One region of the Aminobacter sp. P4_D5 genome, then DNA from elsewhere that is predicted to be linked to it. Evidence: riboswitches for the same ligand, from Rfam matches in the RefSeq annotation. Region 1 holds a riboswitch; the other holds the start of a gene.

What was found. Region 1 has a riboswitch for glycine ahead of gcvT (glycine cleavage system aminomethyltransferase GcvT). Riboswitches for the same ligand answer to the same signal wherever they lie in the genome.
Region 2: it holds a riboswitch for glycine, as region 1 does, so the genes downstream of both, AC1DWF_RS16470 (D-amino acid dehydrogenase) here and gcvT (glycine cleavage system aminomethyltransferase GcvT) in region 1, are expected to answer to the same signal.

What each region holds. Positions count from the first base shown of each region.
Region 1 covers NZ_JBFUIP010000022.1:28,880-36,837, forward strand. The annotation lists gene AC1DWF_RS07570 (YaiI/YqxD family protein) at 1-367, shown strand, start outside; gene AC1DWF_RS07575 (DUF1345 domain-containing protein) at 364-1,017, shown strand; gene AC1DWF_RS07580 (cytochrome b/b6 domain-containing protein) at 1,137-2,012, shown strand; gene AC1DWF_RS07585 (molybdopterin-binding protein) at 2,029-2,820, shown strand; glycine riboswitch at 2,955-3,041, shown strand; gene gcvT (glycine cleavage system aminomethyltransferase GcvT) at 3,190-4,290, shown strand; gene gcvH (glycine cleavage system protein GcvH) at 4,296-4,664, shown strand; gene gcvP (aminomethyl-transferring glycine dehydrogenase) at 4,679-7,489, shown strand; gene parE (DNA topoisomerase IV subunit B) at 7,637-7,958, shown strand, end outside.
Region 2 covers NZ_JBFUIP010000069.1:17,053-21,642, forward strand. The annotation lists gene AC1DWF_RS16470 (D-amino acid dehydrogenase) at 1-1,008, opposite strand, end outside; glycine riboswitch at 1,155-1,257, opposite strand; gene AC1DWF_RS16475 (amidohydrolase family protein) at 1,321-2,760, opposite strand; gene AC1DWF_RS16480 (M24 family metallopeptidase) at 2,889-4,061, opposite strand; gene AC1DWF_RS16485 (mandelate racemase/muconate lactonizing enzyme family protein) at 4,098-4,590, opposite strand, start outside.

The sequences.
Region 1 (7,958 bases):
GCCGTCGCGCGACCTGATGATCCGCAACGTCGTCGTCTCCAAGGGAGCGGACGCTGCCGATGACTGGATCATCGAGAACGCGCGCGCCAACGACATCGTCGTCACCGCCGACATTCCGCTGGCTGCCAGGGCGGTCGCGCTTGGCGCGCATGTGCTGGGCCCCACCGGCAGGCCGTTCACACCCGAAAGCATCGGCATGGCAGTGGCCATGCGCGACCTCAAGCAGCATCTGCGCGAAACCGGCGAGAGCAAGGGCTACAACGCTTCCTTCGCACCGCAGGATCGGTCGCGCTTTCTGGGCGCCCTTGACCAGACGGCACGACGGGCGCTCCGGTCGGTTCCTTCTGGCAAAGGTGAGCCCGAATGATGCGGTTTCGCCGACACTTCATTTTCGCGGCCAGCGCCGCTGTCGGCTTGATCGCACTTGGCGCGGCTCTGTTTCTGCAACATCCCTTGAGCTATGCAATTGCCGCCAATGCTTTTTTCGTGGCCTACATTTTCCTTGTGCTGCGCGAAATGCCGAAGCTGACAGCGGACTTCCTGAGCCGGCGTGCCCAGCAGGCGGACGAGCCTATCTGGATCATCTTCCTGGTCACGATCGGCATCGTTGCGGTGGCAGTAGGGTCGCTGTTTGTACTGATGAACGCGAAGCAGTCCCCGCATCCCTACTGGCTTGCCTTTTCGCTGCTGTCATTGCCGTTGGGCTGGTCCACCATCCATGCCATGGCGGCGTTGCACTACGCCCACCTCTTCTGGAAGGGCGACAAGAACCAAACGACCTCAACACGCAGCCGGATTCCGGTCGGGGGATTGATATTTCCAGATACCGAGCGCCCCTGCGGCTGGGATTTTCTCTATTTCTCCCTCGTCATCGGGATGACCGCTCAGACCGCCGACACCAATATCTCCACGACGGTGATGCGAAAGGCTGTAATGGCCCATTCGGTCCTGTCGTTCTTCTTCAACACCATCATCGTGGCTGCCGCGGTCAATCTGGTGGTTTCACTGGCAAGCTGACCGGCTCACGCGAATATCATCGCAACGGCGAAACAAAATCCAATCTCCAAGCGTAATCACTTCCGAAGGGGCGTAAAATGACGTCCCGCGATGGCTGAGGCCACGGGAGGTCAGGTCCGATGGAAAGCCAGGCACGCACGGCGCAGCAGGCGGATGAGCAGCCCGCGCCGATCGCAGATGGCGAACTGGTCTACCGCCAAACGCGCTGGACCCGCCTCACCCACTTGGTCTGGGCGCTGTCGCTGTTTTTCCTGCTGCTGAGTGGCCTGCAGATCTTCAACGCCCACCCCGCGCTCTATATCGGCCAGCAATCGGGCTTTGCTTTCAACAATGGCGTGCTTGCCATCGGCGCGGAAAATACCGCAACAGGACCAGTTGGTTACACCACAATTCTCGGAAATCGTTTCAACACCTCGGGCGTGCTAGGGCTGTCAGGTCCGGCCGACAATCCGAGCGGTCGCGCCTTCCCGGCATGGGCAACGATTCCCTCCGGCCAGGACCTTGCGACGGGGCGCGTGGTGCATTTCTTCTTCGCCTGGCTTTTGTCCGGCACGCTGCTCGTCTGGCTCATCGCCAGCCTGTTCAGCGGCCATCTACGCCGCGATCTCGCACCGGGCATCGATGATCTGCGCCGGCTGCCCAAGGACATTTCCGACCACGCAAGGCTGAAATTCCATCACGGCCGCGACTACAACACGCTGCAGAAGCTCGCCTATGGCGGCGTGTTGTTCGTGCTGCTGCCACTAATGATCCTGACCGGGCTTGCCATGTCGCCGAGCATGAACGCCGCGATCCCGTTCCTCACTGACATGCTGGGTGGGCGGCAGACCGCACGCACCATTCATTTCATCACCATGCTGCTGATCGTCGGCTTCTTCATCGTTCATATGCTGATGATCCTCGCTGCCGGTCCGATCAATGAACTGCGCTCGATCGTCACCGGCTGGTATCGCACCGACCGGGCTGAAAACGACCGCCCCAAGGGGAGCGACTGAGATGCCCAAATTGGACATGCCGAAGTTCCAGATCACCCGCAGGCGCTTCCTCACAGCCGCCACGCTCGGGGCATCGACCGTTGCGCTGTCTGGCTGCGATGCCTTCGACTTCCTGCAGGACCGCGACAGCAGCGTGCGCAACTTCCTCACTGGTGCCAACGATCTGACCTATCATGCTCAAAGGTTAATTGCCGGCCGCAACTCCCTGGCGCAGGAATTCACCGAGGCTGACATCCGCCAGCCGCAGCGGCCGAACGGCATCACCGCGCCCAACGACAGCGTCTATTTGGGGCTCCAGGTCAACGACTTCGCCGATTGGCGGCTGGAGGTCATTGGCCTTGTCGAAAAGCCGTTGTCACTGTCGCGGCAGCAACTGATGGATATGCCCTCTCGCACCCAGATCACCCGCCATGACTGCGTCGAAGGCTGGAGCTGCATCGCCAAATGGACCGGCGTGCCGATGGCGCTGGTGCTCGACCAGGCGGTGGTCAAGCCTGAGGCGCGCTATGTCGTTTTCCATTGCCTCGACACGATCGAGCAAAGCCTGTCGGGCGACATCAAATATTACGGCTCGATCGACCTGATCGACGCGCGCCACCCGCAAACGATCCTCGCCTATGGCATGAATGGTGGCCCGCTGCCGGTGGAAAACGGGGCGCCGCTGCGCGTGCGGGTCGAGCGCCAGCTCGGCTACAAGATGCCAAAATACCTCCACAAGATCGAACTGGTCGACAGCTTTGGGGTCATGGGCCTCGGCAAGGGCGGCTATTGGGAAGACCGCGGCTACGACTGGTATGGCGGCATCTGACGGCGATCGTCCTTGCCTCCACTACCCGGAAGTATTGGATAGGACTATCCTCCCGGTGAATAAGCACTGCGCGTCTAGGTGACAAAGCGTCGTGCTTGGGATATTGACGACTCGTCGAGGGCCTTTGCGGGCTCTACCTGTTTGCGGGAGAGAACAGCGGAAGCTGTCGCCGAAGGGGAAATCGCCCGAAATCTCTCAGGCAAAAGAACCGTAGACGGGAAAGACACTCTGGAAAGTCGGGACTTCGATCCCGCGCCGAAGGTGTAAGCGCTGCCGACAGAGTTCCGGAGCGCGAGTCTCTCAGGCTTCAGACAGAGGGGCACGGAATGGCCGCCGCAGCGGCTGGACACGTGCGACTCTGGAGAAGACATGACGGGCGACCATACCAACGAACTACCCCTTGCTGACCTGCATTCCGCCGCTGGTGCGCGCTTTGGCGCCTTCGCCGGCTGGAACATGCCGCTGACCTACCCTGCCGGCGTGATGAAGGAGCACCTTCACACGCGTGAACATGTCGGCCTGTTCGATATCTCCCACATGAAGCTGTTCGTGGTCAGCGGCCCCGGTGTTGCCGACCTGCTCAACCGGGCCTGCCCGCTCGATGCCAAGGCACTTGAGCTCAAGCAGTCGAAATACACCTTCTTCCTCACCGAGAGGGCGGGCGTCATCGACGACCTGATCATCACCAGGCTCGGCGACGAGCGCTTCATGGTGGTGGAGAACGCTGGCAATGCCGCAACCGACGAAGCGCATTTGCGCGCTCTGGCCAAGGATTTCGACGCCAAGGTCGAACCGCTTGACCGCGTCTTCATCGCGATCCAGGGCCCTGAAGCAGCAGCGGTGCTCGGACAAGCCGGCATCGCCACCGAAGACCTGTTTTTCATGCAGGGCTTCGAGCCACGCACCAACTGGTTCATGAGCCGTTCGGGCTACACCGGCGAGGACGGTTTTGAGATCGGCCTTCCTGAGGCCGACGCCCGCGAACTGCTAGGCAAGCTGCTCGGCGACGAGCGCGTCATGTGGATCGGCCTTGCCGCCCGCGACAGCCTGCGCCTTGAAGCTGGTCTGTGCCTGCACGGCAACGACATCACACCCGACACTGACCCGGCAAGTGCGGGCCTGATGTGGGCGATCCCCAAGGACCTGCGTGCTGGCGGCAAGTTCATCGGCGCTGAAGCGCTCGCGAAAATCCTCGCTGGAGGCGCCAAGCAAAAGCGCGTTGGCTTGAAGGCCGAAGGCCGCCAGCCGGTCCGTTCAGGCGCTGAACTCTTTGACGCGGACGGCAATCCGATCGGCCGCGTCACGTCAGGCGGCTTTGGCCCATCGGCTGGCTTCCCGGTCGCCATGGGCTACGTCTCAACACCACTCGCCAAGGCCGGAACCCGCGTTTTCGCCGACGTGCGCGGCACCAAGGTGCCCGTCGACGTTCATTCTCTTCCCTTCACGCAGCATCGCTATCGCAAAGGATGATTTCCATGACCAAGACCTATTACACCGAAGATCACGAATGGCTGCGCGTTGAGGGCGACATCGCAACGGTCGGCATTACCGACTACGCCCAGGAACAGCTTGGCGACCTCGTTTTCGTCGAACTGCCCGAGACCGGCCGCAAGGTCGCCAAGGGCGACGTCGCGGTTGTCGTTGAATCCGTCAAGGCAGCTTCGGACGTCTATGCGCCGCTCGACGGCGAGATCATCGACGCCAATGCAACGCTCTCTTCAGATCCGGCACTCGTCAATTCGGCAGCCACCGGCGACGGCTGGCTGTGGAAGATGAAGATCGCCAATGCGGGCCAGCTCGAAGGCCTGATGGATGAAGCGGGCTACAAAGCCCATATCGGTTGACAGGATCGCCTGAGATGACCACTGCACCTTATCCCTTTTCGGCTCGTCACATCGGGCCCGGCGCGGCGGATACCCGCGCCATGCTCGCCGCAATCGGCGTGCCTTCGGTGGAAACGCTGATTTCGCAAGCCGTTCCGAAGTCGATCCGGCTCGACCGGCCGCTGGCGCTGCCGGCACCTGCGAGCGAACATGAAGCACTTGCCGAACTCGGCGAGAAGATGGGCCGCAACAAGGTGCTGAAGAGCTTCATTGGTGCTGGCTATCACGGCGTCCATGTGCCCCCGGTCATCCAGCGCAACCTGTTCGAGAACCCGGCCTGGTACACCGCCTATACGCCTTACCAGGCCGAGATCAGCCAGGGCCGTCTGGAATTGCTGTTCCATTTCCAGACGCTGGTCGCCGAACTGACAGGCCTGCCTGTCGCTTCCGCCTCGCTGCTCGACGAAGCAACCGCAGTCGCCGAAGCTGTCGGCATCGCACTGCGCCATCATCGTGACAAGCGCAGCCGTGTCGCGCTTGCCGGTGCAGCGCATCCGCAGGTCCTCGACGTCGTGCGCACCCGCGCTGAGCCGCTCGGCACCGAGATCGACGGCGAGACCATCGACGACAACACCGCGGCATTGATCGTTTCCTGGCCCGACACCAACGGTGTCTATGGCGACCACAAGGCAGCGATCGAAAAGGCCAAGGCAGTCGGCGCGATCGTCATCTTCGTCTCCGACCCGCTCAGCCTGACGATCACCGACACCCCGGCCAGCCTCGGCGCCGACATCGCCACTGGTTCGATGCAGCGTTTTGGCGTGCCGATGGGCTTTGGCGGTCCGCACGCTGCTTATTGCGCCGTTTCCGACAAGCTCACCCGTCTGATGCCGGGCCGCCTCGTTGGCCAGTCCGTCGACAGCAAGGGCCGTCCCGGTTACCGCCTCGCACTCCAGACGCGCGAGCAGCACATCCGCCGCGACAAGGCGACGTCGAACATCTGCACCGCGCAGGCGTTGCTCGCCAACATGGCCGCGTCCTTCGCCATCTGGCATGGCCCATCGGGCCTGCAGGCGATTGCGGAACGTATCCATGGCCTGACGAGCCGTCTCGCCGAAGGCCTGAAGGCCGCCGGTCTGTCGGTGGTGGGCGACAAGCGCTTCGACACCGTCTCCATCAATGCCATGGGCAAGGCCGAAGCCTTCGCCACTGAAGCAGAGAAGACCGGCCGCCTGTTGCGTGTCATCGACGCCGACCATGTTTCGGTCGCCTTCGACGAGACCTCGACCGTTGCCGACCTCGAAGCGATCGCCGCCCTGTTTGGCGCCAAGGTCGCATCCGAGGCCAAGCGCTCGCTGCCGGGCAAGCCGCGCGGCAAGGAGTTCCTGACCCAGCCGGTGTTCCATGAGAACCGCTCGGAAACCGACATGATGCGCTTGCTGCGCAGGCTGGCCGACAAGGATTTGGCGCTCGACCGCGCGATGATCCCGCTCGGTTCCTGCACCATGAAGCTCAATGCGGCGGCCGAGATGATGCCGGTCAGCTGGCCGTCGGTCGCCAACCTGCATCCGTTCGCGCCGACCAGCCATTCGCTTGGCTACCGCGCGATGACCGACGATCTCGAAGCATGGCTCTGCGAGATCACCGGCTTCGACGCCGTCAGCCTGCAGCCGAACGCCGGCAGCCAGGGCGAATATGCCGGCCTTCTGGCGATCCGCCGCTATCACCATTCGCGTGGTGAGACCCAGCGCAACATCTGCCTGATCCCGTCTTCGGCGCATGGCACCAACCCGGCTAGTGCCGCCATGGCCGGCATGGACGTAGTGGTCGTGCACTGCCTCGACGACGGCGACATCGATGTCACCGACCTCAAGGTCAAGGCCGAGCAGCATGCCGACAAGCTCGCGGCACTGATGTTCACCTACCCCTCGACGCATGGCGTGTTCGAGGAAGGCGCGCGCGACATCTGCGAGATCGTTCATGCGCATGGCGGTCAGGTCTATTTCGACGGCGCCAACCTGAACGCGATGGTCGCACTGTCGCGGCCGGCCGATATCGGCGCCGATGTCTGCCACATGAACCTGCACAAGACCTTCTGCATCCCGCATGGCGGCGGCGGCCCCGGCATCGGCCCGATCGGCGTCAAGTCGCACCTGGCACCGTTCCTGCCCGGTCATGTCGAAATCGGCAGCGCTCACGCGGTCTCCGCGGCTCCCTTCGGCAGCGCCTCGATCCTGCCGATCACCTGGATGTACATCCGGATGATGGGTGCGTCGGGCCTCAAGCAGGCGACGGAACAGGCGATCCTCAACGCCAACTACATCGTCAGCAAGCTCGAGGCGCACTATCCGGTGCTGTTCAAGGGCCGCAACGGGCGTGTCGCGCATGAGTGCATCCTCGACACCCGCGTGCTCAAGGAAACCGCTGGCATCTCGGTCGAGGACATTGCCAAGCGCCTCATCGACTACGGCTTCCACGCCCCGACGATGTCGTGGCCGGTTGCCGGCACGCTGATGGTCGAGCCGACCGAGTCCGAGCCCAAGCACGAGATCGACCGCTTCTGCGCGGCGATGATCGCGATCGCTGGCGAAGCGGCGAAGGTCGAAAAGGGCGAATGGCCGAAGGATGACAATCCGCTGGTAAACGCCCCGCATACTGCGACAGAGACGCTGGTAGGGGATTGGAAGCACCCCTACTCGCGCCTGGAAGCAGCCTATCCGGGCGGCGATCCCGACACTGTGGCCAAGTACTGGCCGCCGGTGTCGCGCATCGACAATGTCGCCGGCGACCGCAACCTGGTCTGCGCCTGCCCGCCGTTGAGCGAGTATCTCGGCGCCGCCGAGTAACAATGTAAGGCTTGCAAGCGCCGGAGCGCCGCGTTACGCGGTTCTCCGGCGCTTTTGCATTTGTACAAAAGGGGAACCAAACTCGCGTTCCCGGCCGATGCATGACACACTCACTGGTGATTCGCAGATTGGATACCTCGCCCGCCCATGGACGATAGCAACGATCTTTTTGGCAGCCTCGATAAGCAGCCTCCCCGCCCCGTTTCCCGCCCGGCGGATCCGTTGGTGCAGGCTGCAGCAGCAGCCAAGCGCCCCGCACCGGCCGTCAAGGATGGCAGCGAAGGTTATGACGCCAGCCACATCGAGGTCCTGGAAGGGCTGGAGCCGGTGCGCCGCCGTCCAGGCATGTATATCGGTGGCACTGACGAAAAGGCGCTGCACCATCTCTTCGCCGAAGTCATCGACAACTCGATGGACGAGGCAGTCGCTGGCCATGCGACCTTCATTGAAGTCGAGCTCGATGCCGAGG
Region 2 (4,590 bases), on a different contig from region 1:
GACGCGGTCGTCGCGGATGTCGCGGTTCATACCATTGAACTCGGCGGTACCGGCGACTCGAAAGCGCCCCTCGCCGAGACGGCTGGTGACGATCTTGGCGCGGTCGTCGAGCAAGCTGACCCAGGGCGCGGCAGTCTGGCTGCGTTCATCGTCGAGATGCACGGTGATTGAGTAACCCTTGACCGGATAGACATTGACGCGGTCGCCGAGCATCGCGGCGAAATGACGGCTGGCGGAGCCGGCGCAAACGACGATGCCGTCGGCCTCGGCGACCCTGTCAACTGGCTGGCCATCGACGCCGCCCGTCGTGTAGCCGATGCAGAAAACGCCATCGCGGGCGATGCGATTGACGGTAGCGTCGAACACAAAACGCGCGCCACGCCGCTCGCAGGCCTTGGCAAGACCGTAGGTGAACTTGTGGATGTCGCCGGTCGAATCCGACGGCGTGTAGAAACCGCCATGGAAATCGCCATGCAACGTCGGTTCAATCGACTTCACTTCTGACGCCGTCACTGGGCGGCGGTCGAGGCCGCCTTCGACCAGCATCGAATTGACCTTCAGCGCATGCTGGAAGCTCGGCTTGTCCCAGTAAAAATGCAGGATGCCGCGCTGGACATGGTCGAAGTCGATGTTCTCGCGCTCGGCAACTGCGAAGAGGTGCTTGCGCGCGGCAATCGCCAGCCGCGTCGTCTCCACGGTATTGTCACGGTAATTCGCGATGTTGGAGACGAACTCGGCGAGCCAGGCATATTTGTGCCAGGTCGGCATCGGGTTCATCAAAAGCGGTGCATCGCTGCGCAGCATCCACTTGATGCCCTTGAGCAAAGTCGACCAATGGTTCCAAACCTCGGCATTGCTGGCCGACAGCTGGCCGCCATTGGCGAACGACGTTTCCATGCCGGCGTAGCGCTGGCGATCGATGACGGTGACGGAATAGCCGCGCTCCAACAGCGCATAGGCGGTGGTGACGCCGGTGATACCGGCGCCGATGACGGCAATATGAGGCATTTCACTCTCCGCGATCAAAGTTGGGAGCGGGCCGAAACCCGCGGCTTGTCCCCAATCTGTCGCTGTACCTGAGAGCTTAACCGCGACAGCCTTGCCGTCACGGCTTTCCCCTTCGGTGGGCACTCGAAGTGCCTCTCTCCAGATCGTTCAGCTGCATGGTCACTTTTGCCTGAGAGTTTCCTGGGGGGTTGCTCCGTCGGCGCCGGCCGGTGCCTTGAGGCTACGGCCGATCTCTCCCATGCAGCCTGCGAACGCATTGCTTCTACAGGCAGCCAAGCGCTTCCGCCGCGTCAGCTGCGGAAGCGCTGTGCGTCAGTTACCTTCGTCGTACAGCGTCGTGGTCGTTTCGACGCCATGCTCGTGCAGGCCGGCGCGAACCACAGCAGCAGCCGCCAGTTCGCGCGCCTTGCGGCGGATGCCCGGTTCATCGACGCCCTGCACCTTGCCGTCAGCATAAAGCACCTTGCCGTCGACCCAGGTCTGGGTGATCGAGGCGGTTGAAGCTGAAAATACCAGCGCCTGCAGCGGATCGTAGAACGGCGTCCATTCGACATGGTCGAGGTCGAACAAGATGAAGTCGGCCTTCTTGCCGATCTCTAGCGAGCCGATCTCGTCGTCCCACATCAAGGCGCGTGCGCCTTCGATGGTCGCGGCACGCAGCGCCTGCCTTGCGGTGAAGATGTCGGGCTGCATCCGGGCGTCCTTGAACATGCCGGCAACGACCAGCATCTGCCGCATCAGGTTCATGTTGCCGGCAGCCGACACACCGTCAGTGCCGAGACCCACCTTGACGCCTGCCTTGACCATCTCGGGGTATTTGCCTATCGCAGTCGCACCCTTGCCGAGCTTGAACGACGAGCATGGGCAAAAGGCCACGCTGGCACCGCGTTCAGCGAGCAGCTTAACCTCCTCGTCCGACACGGCAGCTCCATGGGCGATGACAAGGTTCTTGCCGATGCCGCCGGCCCGGTCGATGCGGGTGATCGGCCAGCAGCCATACTTGCTTTCGCAGACCTTGGCTTCCTCAATCGACGTGGCGAGGTGGTAGGTGGTGCCAACGCCTAGCTTTTCAGCAAGCTTCACCGCACCAACATGCAGTTCAAGGCTGCAGGGCTCCTTGCCCTCGATGTTGACCCAGCAGCGGGCACGGCCATCGAGCGTGTTGTTGTAGCGCAGTACGTTTTCTTCCAGCACCTTCAGCGCCGACTGCGCGTCGGGGAAGAAGTGGTGGTCGGCCATCTCCTCGGTCCAGCCGCGCGGCAGCTCTGCCGGACGATTGTCGGCGGCGTGGCGACCGGTGATGCCGCGGATGCCGGTCTTTTCCATGGCGCGGATGACGACACCGGGATCGTATTGCGAGCCCATGTCCAGGAAGCATGTGGTGCCGCAACGCAGCATCTCGGTGATGCCGAGCAGCGCGCCCCAATATTCATCCTCTTCGGTGATGTGAGCGTAGAACGGCTTGGCCCAATGAAACACCCAGGCGCGGGTGTTGAGATTATCGGGGAAGACCGCGCGCGACAGCGTCTCCGACAAATGCACGTGGCTGTCGACGAAGCCCGGGCAGAGGCCCAGCATCGTGCCGTCGATGACCTTGTCGAAGCTTTTGCCCTTGTGGCGCGCCGCAACCTCATCTGCCGGGCCAATGTCGGCGATCCGGTCGTTTTCCACGACCATGCTGGCGTTGCGCAGTACCGTGTCATCCTTGTCGACCGTGAAGGCGAAATTCAAATTCTCGATCAGCGTGCGCATGTGTCTCCACCCCATACTTCAGTCACGGACCCTCAATCTCGCCCCGCCGGTCCGTGACGGCGGGTGATATGTCGCTTTGCGGCCGGGTCACAAAGCACCCCGGCTGCCAATTCACAAGGCAAGTTCGCTCAGGCGACCGCCTTGACCTTGCCACCACTCCTGGCAGTGCCGCAGAGGATCAGCTTGTCGGTGTCGGCATAGTCGGACAAAAGTTCCGAACCGTTCGACGTGACCAGAAGCATGTCCTTGTTCTGCATGCCGTAGCCATAGCCGGTATCGTAGCAGAGCGGCTCGAAGCCGAGCACCATGTTCTCTTCCAGCTGCGCGTCGCTGCCCGGTTTGCCGAGCACTGGCGTCAGGCCGAGGTAGGGATCTTCGTGCAGGTGCAGGCCGATGCCGTGACCGACAAACGAGATCGGCGGCAAATTGAGCCTGGCGAGCTTGGCGATGAAGGCGTCGTAGATCTCGCGGCAGCTGGCGCCCGGCTTCACCTTCTCCATGATTTCGTATTTGCACTCGACCAGGTGCGCCCAGATCTTGTCGGCCATGGGCGGCGCCTCGCCGACGATTGCCGTGCGGCACACACCGGCCTGATAGCCGTTGATCACCGAGAAGATCTCGACACGGCAGACATCGCCGCGCTTCAGCACGCGCTCGGACGGCCCGACATTGGGCAGCACGCTGCGCTCGCCGGTGGCGACGATCAAAAGCTTGAAATGGTCGGCACCCAGCGAATAGACGTTGCGTGTCAGGTGCCCAGCGATATCCATTTCGGAGTCGCCGGCATCAACAACGGCCAGCGTGTCGGTGATCGCCTGGTCGGCGATGCGCGACAGCTTGCGCAGCAGGGCCACTTCTTCGGCCGTCTTGATCTGGCGCAGCCGCGCCAGGATCGGCTCGGCATGCTCGAAGCGCGCTCCCGGCATCGCCGCGATCAGGCGGGCGAAGTCTCCGGCCGGCAGATAGTCCATTTCGAGGCCGACGCGCGCCTTGGCAAGGCCTAGGCCCGACAGCTGGTCGGCAAGCACCAGCATCGGGTCGTCGGAGAACTCCGCCCAGATGCGCGTCGGCACGTTGGGCTTGTTCCGCTTGATGGTCGATGCCTCCATGTCCACGCCGAAGATCGCAGTGCGGCCGTCCCGGGTGACGATCGTCATCGCATGGCGGTGACGGATCAGCGGCTGCGACGGAACCACGAAGCCTGTGGTGTAGGCGAAGTTCTCAGGCGACGAGCAGATCATGGCATCAAGCCCATGCTCAGCCATTGCCTTGACCTGCTTTGCGACGATTTCTGCCCGCATTTCTTTAAGTTCTCCCCTGAAAGCCTGGTGTCACGCTCAATCGCGGACGCGGTATTTTTCGATCTTCCTCATGTCGACATCGATGCCCATTCCGGGTCCTGTCGGAACCGCTATCGCGCCATCGGAGAAGCGCATCGGCTCAACCAGCAGGTCGTCCGTGTAGTAGATGCCGCCGACCTGGCCGTGCTGCGCCTCCGCCGGCGTCGAGATCGGAATGACGCAGGACAGCGTCACCGCCGGCGAAGCAGCAGCGACCTGGACGTTGGCGAGATTGCCGATGCCGGTCTCAATCGAGCCGTTGACGTTGCAGATGATGCCGGCGGCGCGGCACACGGCGCCGACCTCCATCGCTTTGTAGAGGCCACCAGCCTTGGTGGTGTAGATCGACACGATCTGCACCTTGCCGGCGGCGATGATCTGGATGGCGTCATGGGCGTTCCAGGCCGATTCATCGGCCATGACAGGCGCATCGATGCGGCGCGCGACCTCAGTGATGCGCTCAATGCCCATCACCGGCTGCTCGACATAT